4 regions of the Paracoccus zhouxuedongae genome follow, and region 1 is predicted to be linked to each of the others. Evidence: riboswitches for the same ligand, from Rfam matches in the RefSeq annotation. Region 1 holds a riboswitch; each other region holds the start of a gene.
What was found. A riboswitch is a leader RNA that binds a small molecule or an ion and turns the genes downstream of it on or off. The one in region 1 is predicted to bind cobalamin.
Positions count from the first base shown of each region.

Region 2: another riboswitch for cobalamin. It lies ahead of ACEYYA_RS08200 (DUF1636 family protein); the one in region 1 lies ahead of ACEYYA_RS14865 (ABC transporter substrate-binding protein).
Region 3: another riboswitch for cobalamin. It lies ahead of ACEYYA_RS08140 (energy-coupling factor ABC transporter permease); the one in region 1 lies ahead of ACEYYA_RS14865 (ABC transporter substrate-binding protein).
Region 4: another riboswitch for cobalamin. It lies ahead of ACEYYA_RS08405 (DUF1636 family protein); the one in region 1 lies ahead of ACEYYA_RS14865 (ABC transporter substrate-binding protein).

Region 1 covers NZ_JBHFHM010000020.1:20,789-24,993, forward strand. Annotated here, with positions in the region: gene ACEYYA_RS14850 (molybdopterin-dependent oxidoreductase) at 1-728, shown strand, start outside; tRNA gene ACEYYA_RS14855 (tRNA-Asn) at 1,132-1,206, shown strand; gene ACEYYA_RS14860 (hypothetical protein) at 1,420-1,836, opposite strand; cobalamin riboswitch at 2,085-2,288, shown strand; gene ACEYYA_RS14865 (ABC transporter substrate-binding protein) at 2,457-3,455, shown strand; gene ACEYYA_RS14870 (FecCD family ABC transporter permease) at 3,461-4,205, shown strand, end outside.
Region 2 covers NZ_JBHFHM010000005.1:190,115-194,319, reverse strand. Annotated here, with positions in the region: gene ACEYYA_RS08210 (carbohydrate ABC transporter permease) at 1-506, shown strand, start outside; gene ACEYYA_RS08205 (ABC transporter ATP-binding protein) at 511-1,599, shown strand; cobalamin riboswitch at 1,670-1,875, shown strand; gene ACEYYA_RS08200 (DUF1636 family protein) at 1,973-2,359, shown strand; gene cobW (cobalamin biosynthesis protein CobW) at 2,363-3,397, shown strand; gene cobN (cobaltochelatase subunit CobN) at 3,405-4,205, shown strand, end outside.
Region 3 covers NZ_JBHFHM010000005.1:178,744-182,948, forward strand. Annotated here, with positions in the region: gene ACEYYA_RS08130 (GTP-binding protein) at 1-72, shown strand, start outside; gene cobF (precorrin-6A synthase (deacetylating)) at 69-827, opposite strand; gene ACEYYA_RS08140 (energy-coupling factor ABC transporter permease) at 878-1,555, opposite strand; cobalamin riboswitch at 1,587-1,803, opposite strand; gene cobA (uroporphyrinogen-III C-methyltransferase) at 1,821-2,588, opposite strand; gene cobM (precorrin-4 C(11)-methyltransferase) at 2,607-3,389, opposite strand; gene ACEYYA_RS08155 (cobalamin biosynthesis protein) at 3,386-3,778, opposite strand; gene cbiE (precorrin-6y C5,15-methyltransferase (decarboxylating) subunit CbiE) at 3,760-4,205, opposite strand, start outside.
Region 4 covers NZ_JBHFHM010000005.1:233,654-237,858, reverse strand. Annotated here, with positions in the region: gene ACEYYA_RS08410 (TonB-dependent receptor domain-containing protein) at 1-1,615, opposite strand, end outside; cobalamin riboswitch at 1,819-2,039, shown strand; gene ACEYYA_RS08405 (DUF1636 family protein) at 2,072-2,497, shown strand; gene ACEYYA_RS08400 (ABC transporter ATP-binding protein) at 2,545-3,267, shown strand; gene ACEYYA_RS08395 (ABC transporter substrate-binding protein) at 3,290-4,205, shown strand, end outside.

The DNA of each region.
Region 1 (4,205 bases):
ACGAATATCTGGGCAATGCCGCCGAGGGTCAGCTTCACGTCGTCAGCCCCCACCCCTGGTTCCGCCTGCACAGCCAGATGGGCAACAGCGAACGGCTGCGCGAGCTTTACATGGTTCAGGGCCGCGAGCCGGTGCGCATCAACCGCCAGGACGCCGAGGCGCGCGGCATTGCCGATGGCGATCTGGTCGAACTTTACAACGACCGCGGCACGGTGATCGCGGGCGCGGTGGTCAGCGACGACATCATGCCGGGGGTGGTGTCGATCTATGAAGGCGGCTGGCCGCAACTGGACAGCAAGGGGCGCTGCAACTCGGGTCTGGTGAACTTTGTCACTTCGACCCAGGCGTCCTCGGGGCTGAGTGCGGCGACGACGGCGAACACCTGTCTGGTGTCGATGCGCAAATGCACCGATCCCGAAGGCCCGAACCTGGCCTATGAGCCGCCGCAGATCATCGCCGGCGAGCCGCTGGCCGAGATCGACGGCGACCAACTGGGCCTGGATCGGATCTATGATCTGGTGCAAGAGCTTTACGCCCATATGGAGCCGGGCGAGCGCATGTTCTATGAACGCTGCACCGTCTGCCACGGCCCGCGCGACCCGGCCGGGTTTACCCAGCAGCAGTGGAAGGGCATCCTGCCGTCGATGTTTGAACGTGCGGGTCTGGACGACGACCAGCGCCAGATGGTGACCGACTTCCTGATGAAGAACGCCGCCGACGCGATGTAGGCGACCAAAAACAGCCGGGGGCCGCAATCGCGGCCCCCTTTCCATTCGGTGACTAGCCCGCGCCTGGGATCGCCGAACGGCCCCAGGCGGCCACCACACCCGGTTCCGCGTCCCGCTGCACAGCCACCCGCACCGCGTCACACCGGCCATCCCTGCACCGCCAACGCGGGCCGGAGTGGCACCAGCCATCCGCCGCCAGGGCCACCGCCCCAAACCCGCAGGCAGCCGGATCGCCAGCAACCATCCCTGCCCCATCCGCCCCCATGTCAGCCCTGAACCCCGCCCATCAAACGCCCCCGCCAGACCACCCGGCGCACCCCTTTGACGGCGGTCCGAATATTTCAAAAAAGTCACGAAACCCCTCTGGACGCCCCCCAAACCCCTTGCTATACGCCCCCCATGTTCCGGCGTAGCTCAGCGGTAGAGCAGTTGACTGTTAATCAATTGGTCGTAGGTTCGAACCCTACCGCCGGAGCCAAATTTTTCTAACGGCCTGAAAACACTAGATTTGTGAAGTCCACGCCGCAGCGACTGTGAGTGCCGCATGTGTGTGCTTCACAATTCGACCGGAGCTAAGTCCGAAAGGAAGCTCTGATGGGTGTGGCTCGCCACGGATATTTGCAGGCTCTGCCACGGATATTTGCAGGACGTCGATTTTCGTAAACGGCCCGTTTACAACCCAGCAACCCACTCAGAAATCCGTCTCGACATAGTCCGACATGATGTCCCATGCGACGCTGGCGGCAGTCGTGTGGTTGCTGCGCCAGGCGTATTGATAGCTCAGCAGAGTGGTCTGGCCCGGCAGAGCGATGCCGGGCGGGCCGGACAGGGTGCCGGTGGCGACATGACCTGTGTTCAGGCGTGCGACCTCGTAATGCACGATCCCCGCCCCGGGCGGCGCGAACAGGGACAGATCGTAGACGTCGACGCCGGAGGTGTTGCAGGGGAAGTTCGCGCCAAGATCGATAGGCGGCTGGGGGACCGAGCCACCCCAGAAGATCTTGAAGTTGGTGTCCGCCTCGCCGTGGCCCAGGCCGATCAGGTTCGTATGGGCATAGGGATCGATGTTGTTCTGGCTGCTGGTCCAGTAGCCGACCCCGACACACATCCGCTCACATTTGACCCCAACAGGGTCAGAAATCTCGAAACGCCTCTGCCTCAAACACCGGTCCCGGCACTACTCCCTGCCGCCGCATTGATGCGCAGCCCCGCGACGGCCCCGGCGGCCCAATGCGCTGCAACAGGTTGGCGGCTCAATCCAGCGCATCCGCGCCGACCCGACGCGCGCGATTGGCGGCCATGACCTGCCGATTACCCACGCCCCACTTATCCGCTTGCCCCCGGGCCGAACACCCGTTAACGCTTATTCCCGTCGGTTTCCGTAAGGAATTGAAAGGGAATCCGCCGCCTTGTCCTTCGGGCCATGGCGAACCGGAACTGCCCCCGCAACTGTAGGCGGTGAGGGGTGGGCGATCATGCCACTGCGGTCACAATCCGCGGGAAGGCTGCCCAGCTCGACGATCCGCAAGTCAGGAGACCTGCCGACGCAGGAGTTTCAACAAACCGGGCGGGGTGTCCGGGAAGGTGCAAGATGTCCTTTGCCAGCGGTCGCGACGCGGCCCGGTTCCGTCAATTCTGTCCTTTCCGGGCTGCCCTGTGCGGCGGGCTGTGCGGGGTTGCGGCCTTCCGTCCCGTGTCCGGTTCCCCTTTCATGACCGGAGACAGACGATGATCAGACCCATCCTGCTGACGCTTTTCACCACCGCCGCGCTGCCGGCCTTTGCCACCGATTACCCGCTGACCTTGCCCAATTGCGGCGTGGACGTGACCTTCGACAAGGCGCCCGACAGCGCCGTCACCGTGGGTCAGGCTGCGACCGAAATCCTGTATTCGCTGGGCCTTGGCGACAAGGTGAAGGGCACCTCGGTCTGGTTCACCAGCGTCCTGCCCGAGTTCGAGACGCTGAACGCGGGCGTCGAGCGGCTGGCCGACAACGACCCCAGCTTTGAAAGCGTGGTCACCAAGCGGCCGGGCATCGTCGCGATTCAATATGAATGGCATATCGGCCCGCAGGGCATCGTCGCCACGCGCGAACAGTTCCGCGATCTGGGCATCCCGACCTACATCCTGCCCGCCGACTGCGCCGGCAAGGACAATTCCAAGGGCGCGGACGGCACGCGCACGGCGATGTTCTCGACCGAGGGCATCTATCAGGGCGTGACCGAGCTGGCGCAGATCTTCGATGTCGAGGATCGCGGCACGGCGCTGGTCACAGAGCTTCAGGCACGCCAGCAGGCAGCCGTCGACAAGGCCCGCGCGCTGGAGCTGAAGGACGCATCCGCGGTGTTCTGGTTCTCGTCCGCCGAGATGGACGTGGATCCCTATGTCGCTGGTCGCAAAGGCCCGCCCGGCTGGATGATGGAGCAGCTGGGGCTGAAGAACGTCGTCGAAAGCGACGAGGAATGGCCGACCGTCAGCTGGGAGACGATCGCCCGCGCCAACCCCTCGGTGATCGTGGTGGCCCGCATGGACCGCCGCCGGTTCGAGGCCGACGACGTTGAACAAAAGCTGGCCTTTCTCAAGTCCGATCCGGTCGCCAGCCAGATGGACGCGGTGAAGAATGACCGCATCGTGGTGCTGGACGGGCATTCGATGGATCCCTCGATCCGCAACATCGCCGCGCTGGAAACGCTGGCCGAGGCGCTGGCCGGGTTCGACCTGAAGTGACGGCTCTGCCTGTTTCGCCCATCCACGCGCGCCTGTGGAAGGTCGCGGCGGGGCTGGCCGTGCTGGCCCTGGCCGTTCTGGCGGGCGTCGTGATCGGCGAAACGCCGCTGCCGCCGGGGACGGTGGCAGCGGTCCTGGCCAACAACCTGTGGGGGGCGGGCCATGTCGTCGACCCCATCGACGCGGGTATCATCTGGTTCTATCGGCTGCCGCGCACGCTGGTCGCGGCCGCGTGTGGCGCGGGGCTGGCACTGTCGGGGGCGGTGTTGCAGGCGCTGGTGCGCAATGCGCTGGCCGATCCCTATCTGCTGGGCGTGTCGGCCGGGGCCTCGACCGGGGCCGTCGCGGTCACGATCATGGGCGTCGGCGCCGGGGCCATCGGCATTTCGGGCGGCGCCTTTGTCGGGGCCGCGCTGGCCTTTCTGTTGGTCGCGGCACTGGCGCGGGCGGCGGGCGGCGGTTCGGCGCAGCTGGTGCTGGCCGGGATTGCAGGCTCGCAGCTGTTCAACGCGCTGACCTCGTTCTTCATCGCCAAGTCGGCCAATGCCGAACAGGCGCGGGGCATCATGTTCTGGCTGCTGGGCAATCTGTCGGGCGTGCGCTGGCCCGATGTCGCACTGGCGGTACCGGCGGCCGCGGCGGGGCTGATGGTCTGCCTGTGGTTCACGCGCGCCATGGACGCCTTTGCCTTTGGCGCGGGGGCCGCTGCCTCGCTGGGGATCGACGTGCGGCGGGTGCAGATCGTGCTGA
Region 2 (4,205 bases), on a different contig from region 1:
TGCTGTTCGGCTGCTTCATCCCGTTTCAGGTGGTGCTGCTGCCGATGGCGCGGATGCTGGGCCTGCTGGGTCTGGCGGGGACGATCCCGGGGCTGATCTTCGTGCATACGATCTACGGGATCGGCTTTACCACGCTATTCTTCCGCAACTACTACGTCACCATTCCGGCGGAACTGGTGAAGGCGGCCAAGGTCGATGGCGCCGGGTTCTTCCGCATCTTCTGGTCGATCTTCCTGCCCTTGTCGCTGCCGATCATCACCGTCACGGTGATCTGGCAGTTCACCCAGGTCTGGAACGATTTCCTGTTCGGGGTCTCGTTCTCGTCCGCCGGATCGCAGCCGGTCACGGTTGCGCTGAACAACATCGTCAACTCGACCACCGGGGTCAAGGAATACAACGTCGACATGGCCGCCGCGATCATCGCCGCGCTGCCGACGCTGCTAGTCTATGTCCTTGCTGGTAAATATTTCATCCGCGGTCTGACCGCCGGATCGGTGAAAGGCTGAAGCCATGGCCCCCATTCTGGATATTCGGAACCTCTACAAGAACTACGGCAGCGTTGAGATCCTGAAGGACATCAACATCTCGATCCAGCCCGGCGACTTTCTGGTGCTGGTCGGCCCGTCCGGCTGCGGCAAGTCCACGCTGCTGAACTGCATCGCCGGGCTGGAGCCGATCAGCGGCGGCACGATCCAGATCGGCGGGCAGGACATGACCCATGTCAGCCCCAAGGATCGCGACATCGCCATGGTGTTCCAGTCCTATGCGCTTTACCCGACCATGAGCGTGGCCAAGAACATCACCTTCGGCATGAAGGTGCGCGGCGTGCCGCAGGCTGAACAGGATGCCAAGCTGGCCCGCGTGGCGGCGCAGTTGCAGATCGACCACCTGTTGAACCGCCGCCCCGGCCAGCTCTCGGGCGGCCAGCGGCAGCGCGTCGCCATGGGCCGCGCGCTGGTGCGCGACCCCAAGCTGTTCCTGTTCGACGAACCGCTGTCGAACCTGGACGCCAAGCTGCGGGTCGAGATGCGGACCGAGATCAAGAAGCTGCACCAGAACCTTGGCGCCAGCATGGTCTATGTCACCCATGACCAGATCGAGGCGATGACGCTGGCCACCAAGATCGTGGTGATGAAGGGTGGTATCATTCAGCAGATGGGCACCCCGGCGGAAATCTATACCCGCCCGGCGAACCTGTTCGTGGCCGACTTCATGGGCAGCCCGGCGATGAACCTGATCCCGGCGCGCGCCCGTGGCACCCAGATCGAGATCGACCGCGACGGCGCCGCGCCCATCGTGCTGCCTGCGCCCGTGGGGGCAAGCCTGCCCGGCGACGTGATCCTGGGCCTGCGCCCCGAGGATATCGCCGAACAGGGCTATCGCAGCGGCGCGGGCGTGCATCATGCCGAATGCCTGGTCGATATCGTCGAACCGGCCGGGGCCGACACCTTCGTCATGACCCGTCTGGGCGGCAAAGAGGTGACGGCGCGGCTGCATGCCGAAACCAGTGCGCGTCCGGGGCAGGTGCTGCCGGTCGCGCTGGACCTGTCCAAGGCCAGCTTCTTCGATCCGGCTTCGGGTCAGCGGCTGAACCCCTGACGGCGGGGACGCAAGGGGCGGCGGGGCAAGCTGCCGCCCTTTTCACCTTGACTTCGCCTGCCCGTTCGCGCGACCTGAGCCTTGCGCTGGTGCCTGCTTTCGGGTGGGCCAAAAGGGAATGCCGTGGGCCGGGTCCGGCCTGACGCAGCCGCCCCCGCGACCGTGACCGGAAAGGTCGCCCAAGGCCACTGTCCCCCGCGGGATGGGAAGGCGGGCGGCCATGGGGCCAGCCCCGAATCCGCAAGCCGGGAGACCTGCCAGCGCCGGACGAAACGGGCGGACGGGGTGTGCCGCAGCCGACGGATGCCGGTGCGACCCGCGCCCCGGCCCTGTCGCGCGGCGCGCCCCCAGGCCCCCAAGGCAAGGACGGACGATGGACGGCAACCCCGCCACCCAAGACAGTGACAGCGCGGTGCTGATGGTCTGCGTGACCTGCCGCGCCGCCCAGCCCGTCGTCGAGGGCGAGCCGGTGCCCGGCGCGCGGCTGCTGGCGGCGCTGGCCGATGGCCCGGCTATGCCCGGCGTCACCATCCGCCCGGTCGAATGCCTGTCGGCCTGCGACCAGGGCTGTGCCGTCGCGCTGTCGGCACCCGGCAAGTGGTCCTATGTCTATGGCCGCCTGACCGAGGCCGACGCCCCCGCCATCGCCGAGGGCGCCACCGCCTATGCCGCCAGCCCCGACGGCATCGTCCCCTGGCGCACCCGCCCCACCATCTTCCGCAAGCAAAGCCTTGCCCGCATTCCCCCCATCGAAGGCTGAACTATGACCGATCTTTCCAAAATCCCCGTCACCGTCATCACCGGCTTTCTTGGCTCGGGCAAGACCACGCTGATCCGGCATCTGATGCAGAACCCCGGTGGCCGCCGCCTGGCGGTGCTGGTGAATGAGTTCGGGACCGTCGGCGTCGATGGCGACATTCTGAAATCCTGCGCGGATGAGAATTGCCCCATCGACAATATCGTCGAACTGGCCAACGGCTGCATCTGCTGCACCGTTGCCGATGACTTCATCCCGACGATCGAGGCGCTGATGGCGCGCAGCCCGCGCCCCGACCACATCCTGATCGAGACCTCGGGCCTGGCGCTGCCGAAACCCCTGCTGAAGGCCTTCGACTGGCCCGCGATCCGGTCGCGCATCACCGTCGATGGCGTGATCGCTTTGGCCGATGCCGAGGCGGTGGCGGCGGGGCGCTTTGCCCCCGATGTCGATGCCGTGCAGGCGCAAAGGCTGGCCGATGAGGGGCTGGATCACGACACCCCCCTCGGCGAGGTGTTCGAGGATCAGATCGCCTGCGCCGATCTGGTCTTGCTGACCAAGGCCGATCTGGCCGGTGAGGCCGGCCTTGCCGCCGCCCGCGCCGCCATCGAGGCCGAGGCCCCGCGCAAGCTGCCGATCCTGCCGGTGACCGATGGCGCGGTCGATCCGCGCGTGATCCTGGGGCTGAACGCGGCGGCCGAGGATGACTTGGCCGCGCGGCCCAGCCACCATGACGGCGCCGACGATCACGAACATGACGATTTCGACAGCGTTGTCATCGACATGCCCGAAATCTCCGACCCCGAGGCGCTGGTCGCGGCCATTCAGACGCTGGCGCGCGATCAAAATATCCTGCGGGTCAAGGGCCATGTCGCGGTGGCGGGCAAGCCGATGCGGCTGCTGGTGCAGGCGGTCGGCGCGCGGGTGCGCCATCAGTTCGACCGGCCTTGGGGCAGCAGCCCGCGGCAGGGCAAGCTGGTGGTGATCGCCGAACACCACGACATCGACGAGGGCGCGATCCGCGCCACGCTGGGGGCCTGAGCCCGCCATGCACGTCATCTTCCGCGAAAGCCATGGGCTTGAGGAAAGCGACACCCCCTATGATCCGGGCCAAGACCCCGCCGATCTGGTGGTGCTGTCGTTTTCCGACAGCGATCTGGGCGCTTTCGCGGCAGGATGGCGGCGCGGGCAGGGCAGCCTGCCCAGCCTGCGGCTGTGCAACCTGGTGGCTTTGCGCCATCCCTTGTCGGTCGATACCTATGTCGAACGCACCCTGTCGGGGGCCAAGGGCATCCTGATCCGTCTGATCGGCGGGGAAAGCTATTGGGCTTATGGCCTCGCCTCGGTCCGTGACCTGTGCCGCAGGCAGGGGATCGCGCTGGCGGTGCTGCCGGCCGATGGGCGGCCCGATCCGGCGCTGCGGGCGGCCTCGACCCTGCCCGGATCGGTGATGGACCGGCTGGCGGCCTTGTGTGACGCGGGCGGCGCGGTGGCGGCGCAGGCGGCGCTGGCGCAACTGGCGCTGGCCGCGGGGCTTTATGCGGGGCCGGTGCCGGGCGACAAGGCGATGCCCGATTGCGGCTTTTACGCCCCCGGCGCGGGGGTGGTGGGCCAGCCCCCGGCTGCGCCGGGCCGCCCGGTGGTGGCCGTCACCTTTTACCGCAGCTATCTGACGGCGGGCGATACCGCGCCTATCGACGCGCTGATCGCGGCGCTGGCGGATCGCGGCTTTGCCCCGGTGGCGATCTTCGCGCCCTCGCTGAAGGCGCCCGGCGCGGCCGATTTCATTGCGTGCGCGCTGGCGGATCTGGCCCCGGCGGCCATCGTCAACGCCACCGCCTTTTCCGGC
Region 3 (4,205 bases), on a different contig from region 1:
CTGATGGATGCGGATGATTTCACGCCGGACGACTGGCGCGGCCTGCCGGACCCCTTCCCCGCCTGGGGCTAGGGGGCGCGGCGTTCCAGCAGATAGATGTCCATGACCCAGCCCAGCCGATCCCGCAACGCGGCGCGGGCCGCGCGGATGTCGTCGATCACCTGCGGCAGCGGCCCGGCGATCAGCACCTGTTCGGCCATGCCGACGCAGCCGCCCCACCAGACATGCAGCCGGTCGGCCTCGGGCAGCCCCGCCATCGCCAGATCGCCGTCCAGCATCACCACCACGCGGTCGGCCCCCTCGGGCCAGCCGTGGTCGCGCAGCCGCCGCCCCGTGGTGATAACCACCGGCGCGCCCAGCCCGTTCAGCGGGATCGCATGGCCCGCCGTCAGCGCCTGCATCGAGGTGATGCCCGGCACCACCGTCAGCCGCGGCGCCGGGTCCAGCCGCGCCGCGATGCGCAAGGTACTGTCGTAAAGCGAGGGATCACCCCAGACCAGCAGCGCGACATCGGCCACGCCGGGATGGCGCGCAATCGCCTGTTGCCAGCAGACAGCGATGGCATCGTGCCAGTCATCGACCGCGCGCAGATAATCGCCGGTCGCCGCGCGACGCGGCATGTCGAAGGTCTGGATGATCGTGTCAGGCCGCGTCAGGTGCTGATCCAGCATCCCCTGCCGCAAAGCCGCCAGCGCCGACTTTTCATCACCTTTCAGCGGGATCAGGATCAGGTCAGCGCGGTTGATCGCCTTGATCGCCTGAAGCGTCAGATGGTCGGGATCACCGCTGCCGATGCCGATCAGCGCAAGGTCCAGCGGCTTGGTCATGGCGATCCCCGATGGGCCGGGGGCGGCGCGCGCCCCCGGAGCTGTAGCGTTCAACCCGCGTCATACAGGCGCGGCGTCACCAGACCCGAGCCACGCAGGCCGTTCAGCGCCTTGGCACCAGCCAGCACGGCCAGATCGGCGATCGGCTCGATCAGGACGACCAGCATGTAGGCCGCGCCAAAGCTGGCGATGCCCGCCAGGTTCTCGGCGCCAAAGCCATGGCCGTAGATCGCCCAGAAGGCCACCCACAGCACGACCCCGCCCTGATAGGCGGTCGACAGTTTCAGCGCCTGCACATAGGTCAGGTCGACATAGGCGGTGCCCGGCGCGATGATGCGGCGCACCAGCGCGTGAATGGCAAACAGCGGGACCAGCAGCGTGGTCACGTTCATACCGAATTGCGGCAGGTCGCTGGGTGCAAAGAACACGCCCTGGATCAGCAGCCCAAGCACCAGCCCGATGGCCGCCGGGGCGGTTCCAAGGATCAGCAGCAGCGTCGATCCAAGGATGAAATGCACCTCGGACACGCCGACCGAAAAGTGCGGCAGCACCTCGAAGAAGATAAAGACGGCGATGGTGGCGATCAGGCTGCGCACCGCAAGCGAGGCGAACCCGCTGGCGCGAATGGTGTTCAGCGACTCGCGGATCGCATAGATGACAGCGGCGCTGCCCGTGGCGGCCCCAAGGGCCATCTTGACGCCAGTGACGACGCCGGGTTCGATATGCATGTTTCCCTCCATCCGTCACACCCGACGGCATCAGCTACGTTGACGCAGGGCCGGTCTCCTGGCTTGCGGCTCTGCGCACCCTCGCCTTCCCATCCCGAAGGGACAGTGGCATCCGAGGGCCGCTAACCGCTGACAGTCGCGGGGGCGGCTCGGTCCGGGGGCGCCGCGATTTGGTCCGCCCCTTGCCGATTCCCGTTTCAGTCCCGACGCTTTGCGCCTGATGGGACACCTTGCCCGGCCATTTGGACTGCCGCTGGCCAACCGGTCAAGGGGTGTCGTCGGGGCCGCCACCGTGCGGGCGATGCTGCCCGCCCTCATCGGCCAGCGAACCATACAGGATCAGGCCGGGATGCTGCCCCGCCGGGCCGTCTGCCAGATGCACCACCAGACCGGCCAGCGTGCTGCGGGTCAGCCTTTGCTCGGGGTGGCCCACGGCCTCGGCCAACAGGGCGGGGGTGGTCGCGGGCAGGCCATGCGCCACCAGCCCGTCGACCAAGGCCGCGAAACTGCGCTGCCCCATATAGACGGCGGTTGTGGCGCGCGGATCGGCCAAGGCGGCCCAGTTCAGATCCTCGGGCAGCGTGCCGCGCACATCGGCGCCGGTCACGAACTGCACCCGCCGCGCCGTCAGCCGCCGGGTCAGCGGAATCCCCGCCGCCGCCGCCGCCGCCGTGGCCGAGGTGACGCCGGGCACGATCTCATAGCCGATGCCCGCAGCCTCCAGCGCGACGAGTTCCTCCTCCAATCGGCCAAACAGGCTGCAATCCCCGGATTTCAGCCGCACCACCCGCGCCCCGGCAGCGGCGTGATCGACCAGCAGCCGGTTCACATGATCCTGCTTGGCCGAGGGGCGACCGGCGCGTTTGCCGACCCCGATCAGATCGGCGCCGGGCCGGGCATGGGCCAGGATCGGGCCGGATGACAGATCGTCAAACAGCACCACATCTGCCGCCGCCAGCCGCGCCACCGCCTTCAGGGTCAGCAGTTCAGGGTCGCCCGGACCCGAGGAGACAAAGGAAACAAAGCCGCTCATGCCGCCACCGTTACCGCCTTAGGCGCTGCCGGGAAAGCGCGGATCGGTGCCGCGCGGCCGGAAACGCCGATCATAGTCATCCGCATAAAGCCGACTGTCGTCAAAGCCCTCGGCCGCCAGGGCCGGGCCGACCAGAATCAGTGCGGTGCGGTCGGGATCGGGGCCGACCGTCGCCACGATGTCGTCCAGCCGCCCCCGGATGATCCGCTGATCGGGCCAGGTTGCGCGCCAGACCACGGCGATCGGGCAATCGGGGCCGTAATGCGGGGTCAGATCGGCCACCACCCGGTCCAGCAGGTGAATCGACAGATGGATCGCCAGCGTCGCCCCGGTGGCGGCAAAGGCCGCCAGCCGCTCGCCTTCTGGCATGGCCGAGGCGCGGCCCGGCGTGCGCGTCAGCACCACCGATTGCGCCAGGCCGGGCAGCGTCAGTTCGGCCCCAAGCGCGGCGGCGGCGGCGGCGAATGACGGCACGCCGGGCGTTACGTCATAGGGGATGCCCAGATCGCGCAGGCGGCGCAACTGTTCGCCCATCGCCGACCAGACCGACAGATCGCCCGAATGCAGCCGCGCCACATCCTGCCCCTGCGCATGGGCGGCGGCGATTTCGGCGATGATGTCGTCAAGGCTCATCGGGGCGGTGTTCACGATCCGCGCGCCGGGCGGGCAGTGATCCAGCAGCGCGGCGGGCACCAGGCTGCCGGCATACAGGCAGACCGGGCAGGCGGCGATCAGATCGCGCCCGCGCAGGGTAATCAGATCGGCCGCGCCCGGCCCTGCCCCGATAAAGTGAACCGTCATTCTGTCGTTCCTTCCGATGTCGCGGCCAAGGCGGCAACCGCCATGCCATTGTCGCTGATCTGGCGGCCCGCGATCAGCCGCGCGCCGGGGCCTGCGGCGGACAGCGCGGCGGCCTCGGCCAGTGATCCGGTGCCAAAGCGGGCGCGCACCCGGTCGCTGTCTGTGGGCGTGGCGATGCCATCCACCGGCACGGCGCGCAAGGGCAGACCCAGCCGCGCGGCCAGACCCGTCAGCGCCGTCGCCCCCGCCTTGTCCGGCGCAGTCGCCAGCAGGTCGGGCGACGCGCCCCCTGCCGCCGCCACCGCCGCCGCAAGGGCCTGCGCCAGATCATCGACGCTGGCCGCGCCGCGAAAGCCAAAGCCGGCCGCGATCACAGCACCACCGCCCATTGCACGACGCCGCGCGCATGGGTCCAGCCGCGCATCCGGCCCAGCGGCCCGGCCTCGGCCAGATCAACGCGCATCAGCCGCCCGCCCCGCCGCGCGTGCAGGTCAGTCACCAGCACCTGCGTTTCCAGCGTCACCGCATTGGCCACCAGCCTTGTGCCGGGCGGCAGCGCCAGCAGCCGGTCAAACAGCGCCGCGTCACCGCCACCGCCGACGAACACCGCCTGCGGCGCGGGCAGGCTGTCCAGCAGCGCGGCATGATCGCCCGGATGCAGCGTCAGCCGGTCATCGACGCCAAAGGCCTGCGCATTGGCGCGGATATGGGCCTGCCGGGCGGGGTCACGCTCCACCGCCTCGGCCCGGCCACCCGCCAGGCACCACTCGACCGAGACCGAGCCGGAGCCCGCCCCCAGATCCCACAGCCGTTCCC
Region 4 (4,205 bases), on a different contig from region 1:
GGGTCAGCGTCGCGCCGATCCGGGTGTTGTCGCGCTGCCACGCGCCGGTCAGCGTCACCCCCTGGCTGCGGCCCTGCTTGTCATTTTCCAGCAAGCCGCTTTCAGAGTTGTAAAGCGCCAGCCCGCTCAGCCGGATGTCGAACAGGGTGGCCCCCGCCGTCCAGCCCTCGCCACTGGCGTTCACCCCCAGTTTGTAGGTCGTGCCGGTCGCCGGGCGATAGCCGGGATCGGTGCGGAACGCGGCGTTGCGGGCGTGAAGCATCCCGTATTCGCCGCTGTCAAAGCCCATCCAGCTGCGCGAGGCGCCGGCGAACACCTCGACCGCGTCGCTGAAGCGATAGGACAGCGTGGCATTGCCCGATGCGCCGCTGTCGGTGAAGCGGGCGTTGTTCCAGTCGGTGAAGCGGTGGTGGTCATAGCGCAGCCCGGTGGACAGGTCGAAACCGTTGTCAAAGGCGAAGCGCCCCTGCACGAAGGCCCCGGCCTGAAGCGTCGAAAAGTTGCGGATGCGCGGCTGGGCGGCGGAATGATCGCCATAATTGTCAAGGTGATAGTCATTATGGGCAAAGTCCACGCCCGCCGTCACGCTGCCTTGGTCCAGCGTGAACGTGTTCTGCACGACGCCGCCGAACGTGTCGCGTTGCAGGATCATGTCGCCATTGATCCGCCCCTTGCCACCCGCCAGATCGCCCAGCGAATAGTTCGGCCGCCAGTAATCGTTGCGGCTGTGGTAAAGCCGCACCATCGGATCCCAGACCGCCCCCGGCGCCGTGGCGCGATAGGTCAGGCTGAGTGTCTCGCGGTCGGACCGCAGCGGAAACACCTCCGGGTCGCGGTCCAGGTCCATGTTCATCTTGATCAGGCGATCGGCCTGATCGCGGGCCTTTTCATAGGACAATTCCAGCCGGCCGGGTTCGGATTCAAAGCCCAGCTTGACCAGCCCGCCACGTGCCGCCGGGGCCGAGCCGAACATCTCGCGTCCGTCGCCAGCCTTGTAGTTCCGCCCGTCCTGACCGTGCAGCATCACGAACCAATCCAGCGCGCCGCGCACGCCATAGCTGGCCAGCGACCCCGACAGTCCGCGCCCGTTGCTGCCATAGGACAGCGCCACCCGCCCGCCGCTGGTGCGGCCATCGGTCAGCAGATCGCGCGCGCCCAGGGTTTCATAGCGCACGGCACCCGCGCCCGCCGCAAAGCCCGCATCGGCGGCGGCGGCCCCGGCCTCGACCTCGACCGCGCGCAGGAAGGCGGGGTCGATGATGTTCGATCCGGTGTGGTGCCAACTGGTCGGCCCCTGCGGCACGCCATCGACGCTGACCGCCAGCTTGGACTGTTCGATCCCGAACACATGGATGCGCTTCGATGGCCCCGCGCCACCCGACACGGTGACCGAGGATTCACGCGCGAACAGCTCGGACGTGTCGGCGGGTTGCTGCGCCTCAAGATCCTCGCGGTCGACAATCGCGCCGCCCGTCGCCTTGATGTTTTCGGTGCCCTCGGCGATCAGCGTGATCGGGTCCAGCGTGATGCTGCGCGGCGCAAGGCCCTGTGCCATTGCTGCGCTGCACAGCGCAAGCACCGACACCCCGGCCAGGGGTAGAAGTCTGATCCTCATTGCAATCCCTCATGTTCGTATGGGTTGAAGGATGGCGTGGCGGACAGTGAGCTGCGAATCCTTAGTGATTTGATCGGGTAACGGCCACAGACCGGCGCTGCAACGCCGAAATGACTGCCCGCGGCCCAGGCGGCACCGGGTGTGGCAGCCACGCGACGGTCTGGCCGGCGGCGCCATTTGCGCTTGACGGGGCCAGAGCGGCGGGCAAGTCTGGCGGCGATGGTTCCCGGTCGGGCGATGCGCGACCGGGTGAAAAGGGAATACGGTGCGGCGCTGCGCGATCAGGCCAATCCCGTGACTGCCCCCGCAACTGTAAGCGGCGAGCGACCCCCGACAGCCACTGTGCCCCGCCACCGCGGGCATGGGAAGGCGGGGCAAGCCCAGACCCGCGAGTCAGGAGACCTGCCATCATCGCAATCAACCGTGCCGGGCGGGGTGCCCCGGAAGGAGCCTGTGATGAACCACACCCAACGGCCGCCGTCGGCGCGCCCCGCCCCTGACGTGGCCCGATCGGCACCGCATCGGACGATCCTTTGCACTGCCTGCACCGTGCAGGGCGCGACCTGCGCGCCGGGCCTTCTGCTGCTGGAGCGGCTGCGCGATGCGGTCGCGGCCAGCGGCATGGGCGACGATTTCGAGGTGTCGGGCACCGCCAGCCTGACCGGCTGCGCAGGCTGCCGCTGCGGCCCCTGCCTTGTCGCCTGGCGGGCCACGGCCAAGGCAAACTGGCTGTTCGGCAATGTCGACCCCGCCGACAGCATCGACGATCTGATCGCCCTGTGCGGGGCCGATGCGGGCGGGCCGGATACGTGCGCGGCGACACAGCGGCTGTCGCGCATCCCCTCGGCCATCATCGTGACCGGGCGGGCTCCGCTGCAATGAATGTGGTTCAGCTTCAGGATGTCGCATGGGGGCCGCGTGGCGGGCCTATGCTGCTGACCGACATCAATTTCACGGTTCCGGCGGGGCAGATCATGGCGATCTGCGGCGCGAATGGCGCGGGCAAGACCTCGCTGTTGCGGTTGCTGTATCGCCACCAGCCGCCGCGGCGGGGCACGGTGCGGCTGATGGGCCGCGACATCTGGCGCATCCCCGCCACCGAGGCGGCCCGCCAGATCGCCGCGGTGTTGCAGGAACAGCCCTCGGACCAGGCGCTGACCGCCCGGCAGATCGTCGCGCTTGGCCGATTGCCGCATCGTCGCGGCTGGGCGGCGGCCCTGTCGGCGACCGGGGCTGGGGATGGCGCGATCATCGAGGCTGCGCTGCACCGTCTGGCGCTGACCGCGATCGCCGACCGCCCACTGACCACCCTGTCGGGAGGGGAGCGGCAGCGGGTGATGGTCGCCCGCGCCCTGGCGCAACAGCCGCAGGTGATCGTGCTGGACGAGCCGACCAACCACCTGGACATCCGCCACCAGCTTGAATTGCTCGCGCTGCTGAAGGGATTGGGGCTGACCGTGATCGCCAGCCTGCATGACCTGTCGCTGGCCGCCGATTTCGCCGACCGGGTGCTGCTGTTGCATCAGGGCCGGGTGCTGGCCGACGGCCCGCCCGCCACCGCCCTGACTGAGGCGACCCTGGCACAGGCCTTTGACGTGCGCGCCCTGATCGACCGCAGCACCCCGGTGCCGCGTTTCAGCTTTCATCTGTGAACGATCCCGAAAGGACATCCCCATGATCCGCCTGTCGCTTGCCGCGCTGTGCCTGTCGACCTTGCCCGCCTTGGCCCATCCCGTCACGGTCAAAAGCTGCAACCGCGACGTGATTTTTGCCGCGCCCCCGACCCGCGCGGTGTCGAACGATGTCAACCTGACCGAGATGATGCTGGTGCTGGGCCTGCGTGACCGGATGGTCGGCTATACCGGCATTTCGGGCTGGAAGACGCTGGATGATGACATGCGCGCGGGCATCGACGAACTGCCCGAACTGTCGGCCAAATACCCCACGAAAGAGGTGCTGGCCGGTGCCGAGCCGGACTTCTTCTTTGCCGGATGGAATTACGGGATGCGCGTCGGCGGAGAGGTCACGCCCGAGACGCTGGCCCCCTTGGGCATCCAGACCTATGAGCTGACCGAAAGCTGCATCCATATCGGCCCCAAGGCGCGATCCAGCATGGCCGATCTTTATGACGACATCCTGAACCTTGGCCGGATCTTCGGGGTCGAGGACCGCGCCAACACCCTTGTCGCCGGGTGGCAGGCGCATCTGGCCGATCTGACCGCCGGGCTTGATCCCAGCGTCGCGCCGCGCGTCTTTGTGTATGACAGCGGCGAAAAGGGGCCGTTCACCGCCGGGGCCTATGCGATGCCGACCGCGCTGATCGAGGCCGCGGGCGGGCGCAACATCATGGACGACCTGCCCAAGAGCTGGGCCGCAATCGGGTGGGAGCCGGTGATCGAGCGCAACCCCGAGGTGGTGGTGATCGTGAACTATGGCGATGTGACCGCGGAACAGAAGATCGCCTTCATGAAGCAGACCCCGGCCCTTGCGGGCATCGACGCGGTCAGGAACGACCGCTTCGTGGTGCTGGAATATGTCGAGGCGACGCCGGGGCCGCGCAACATCGCCGCCGTCGAAAAGCTGGTCGCCG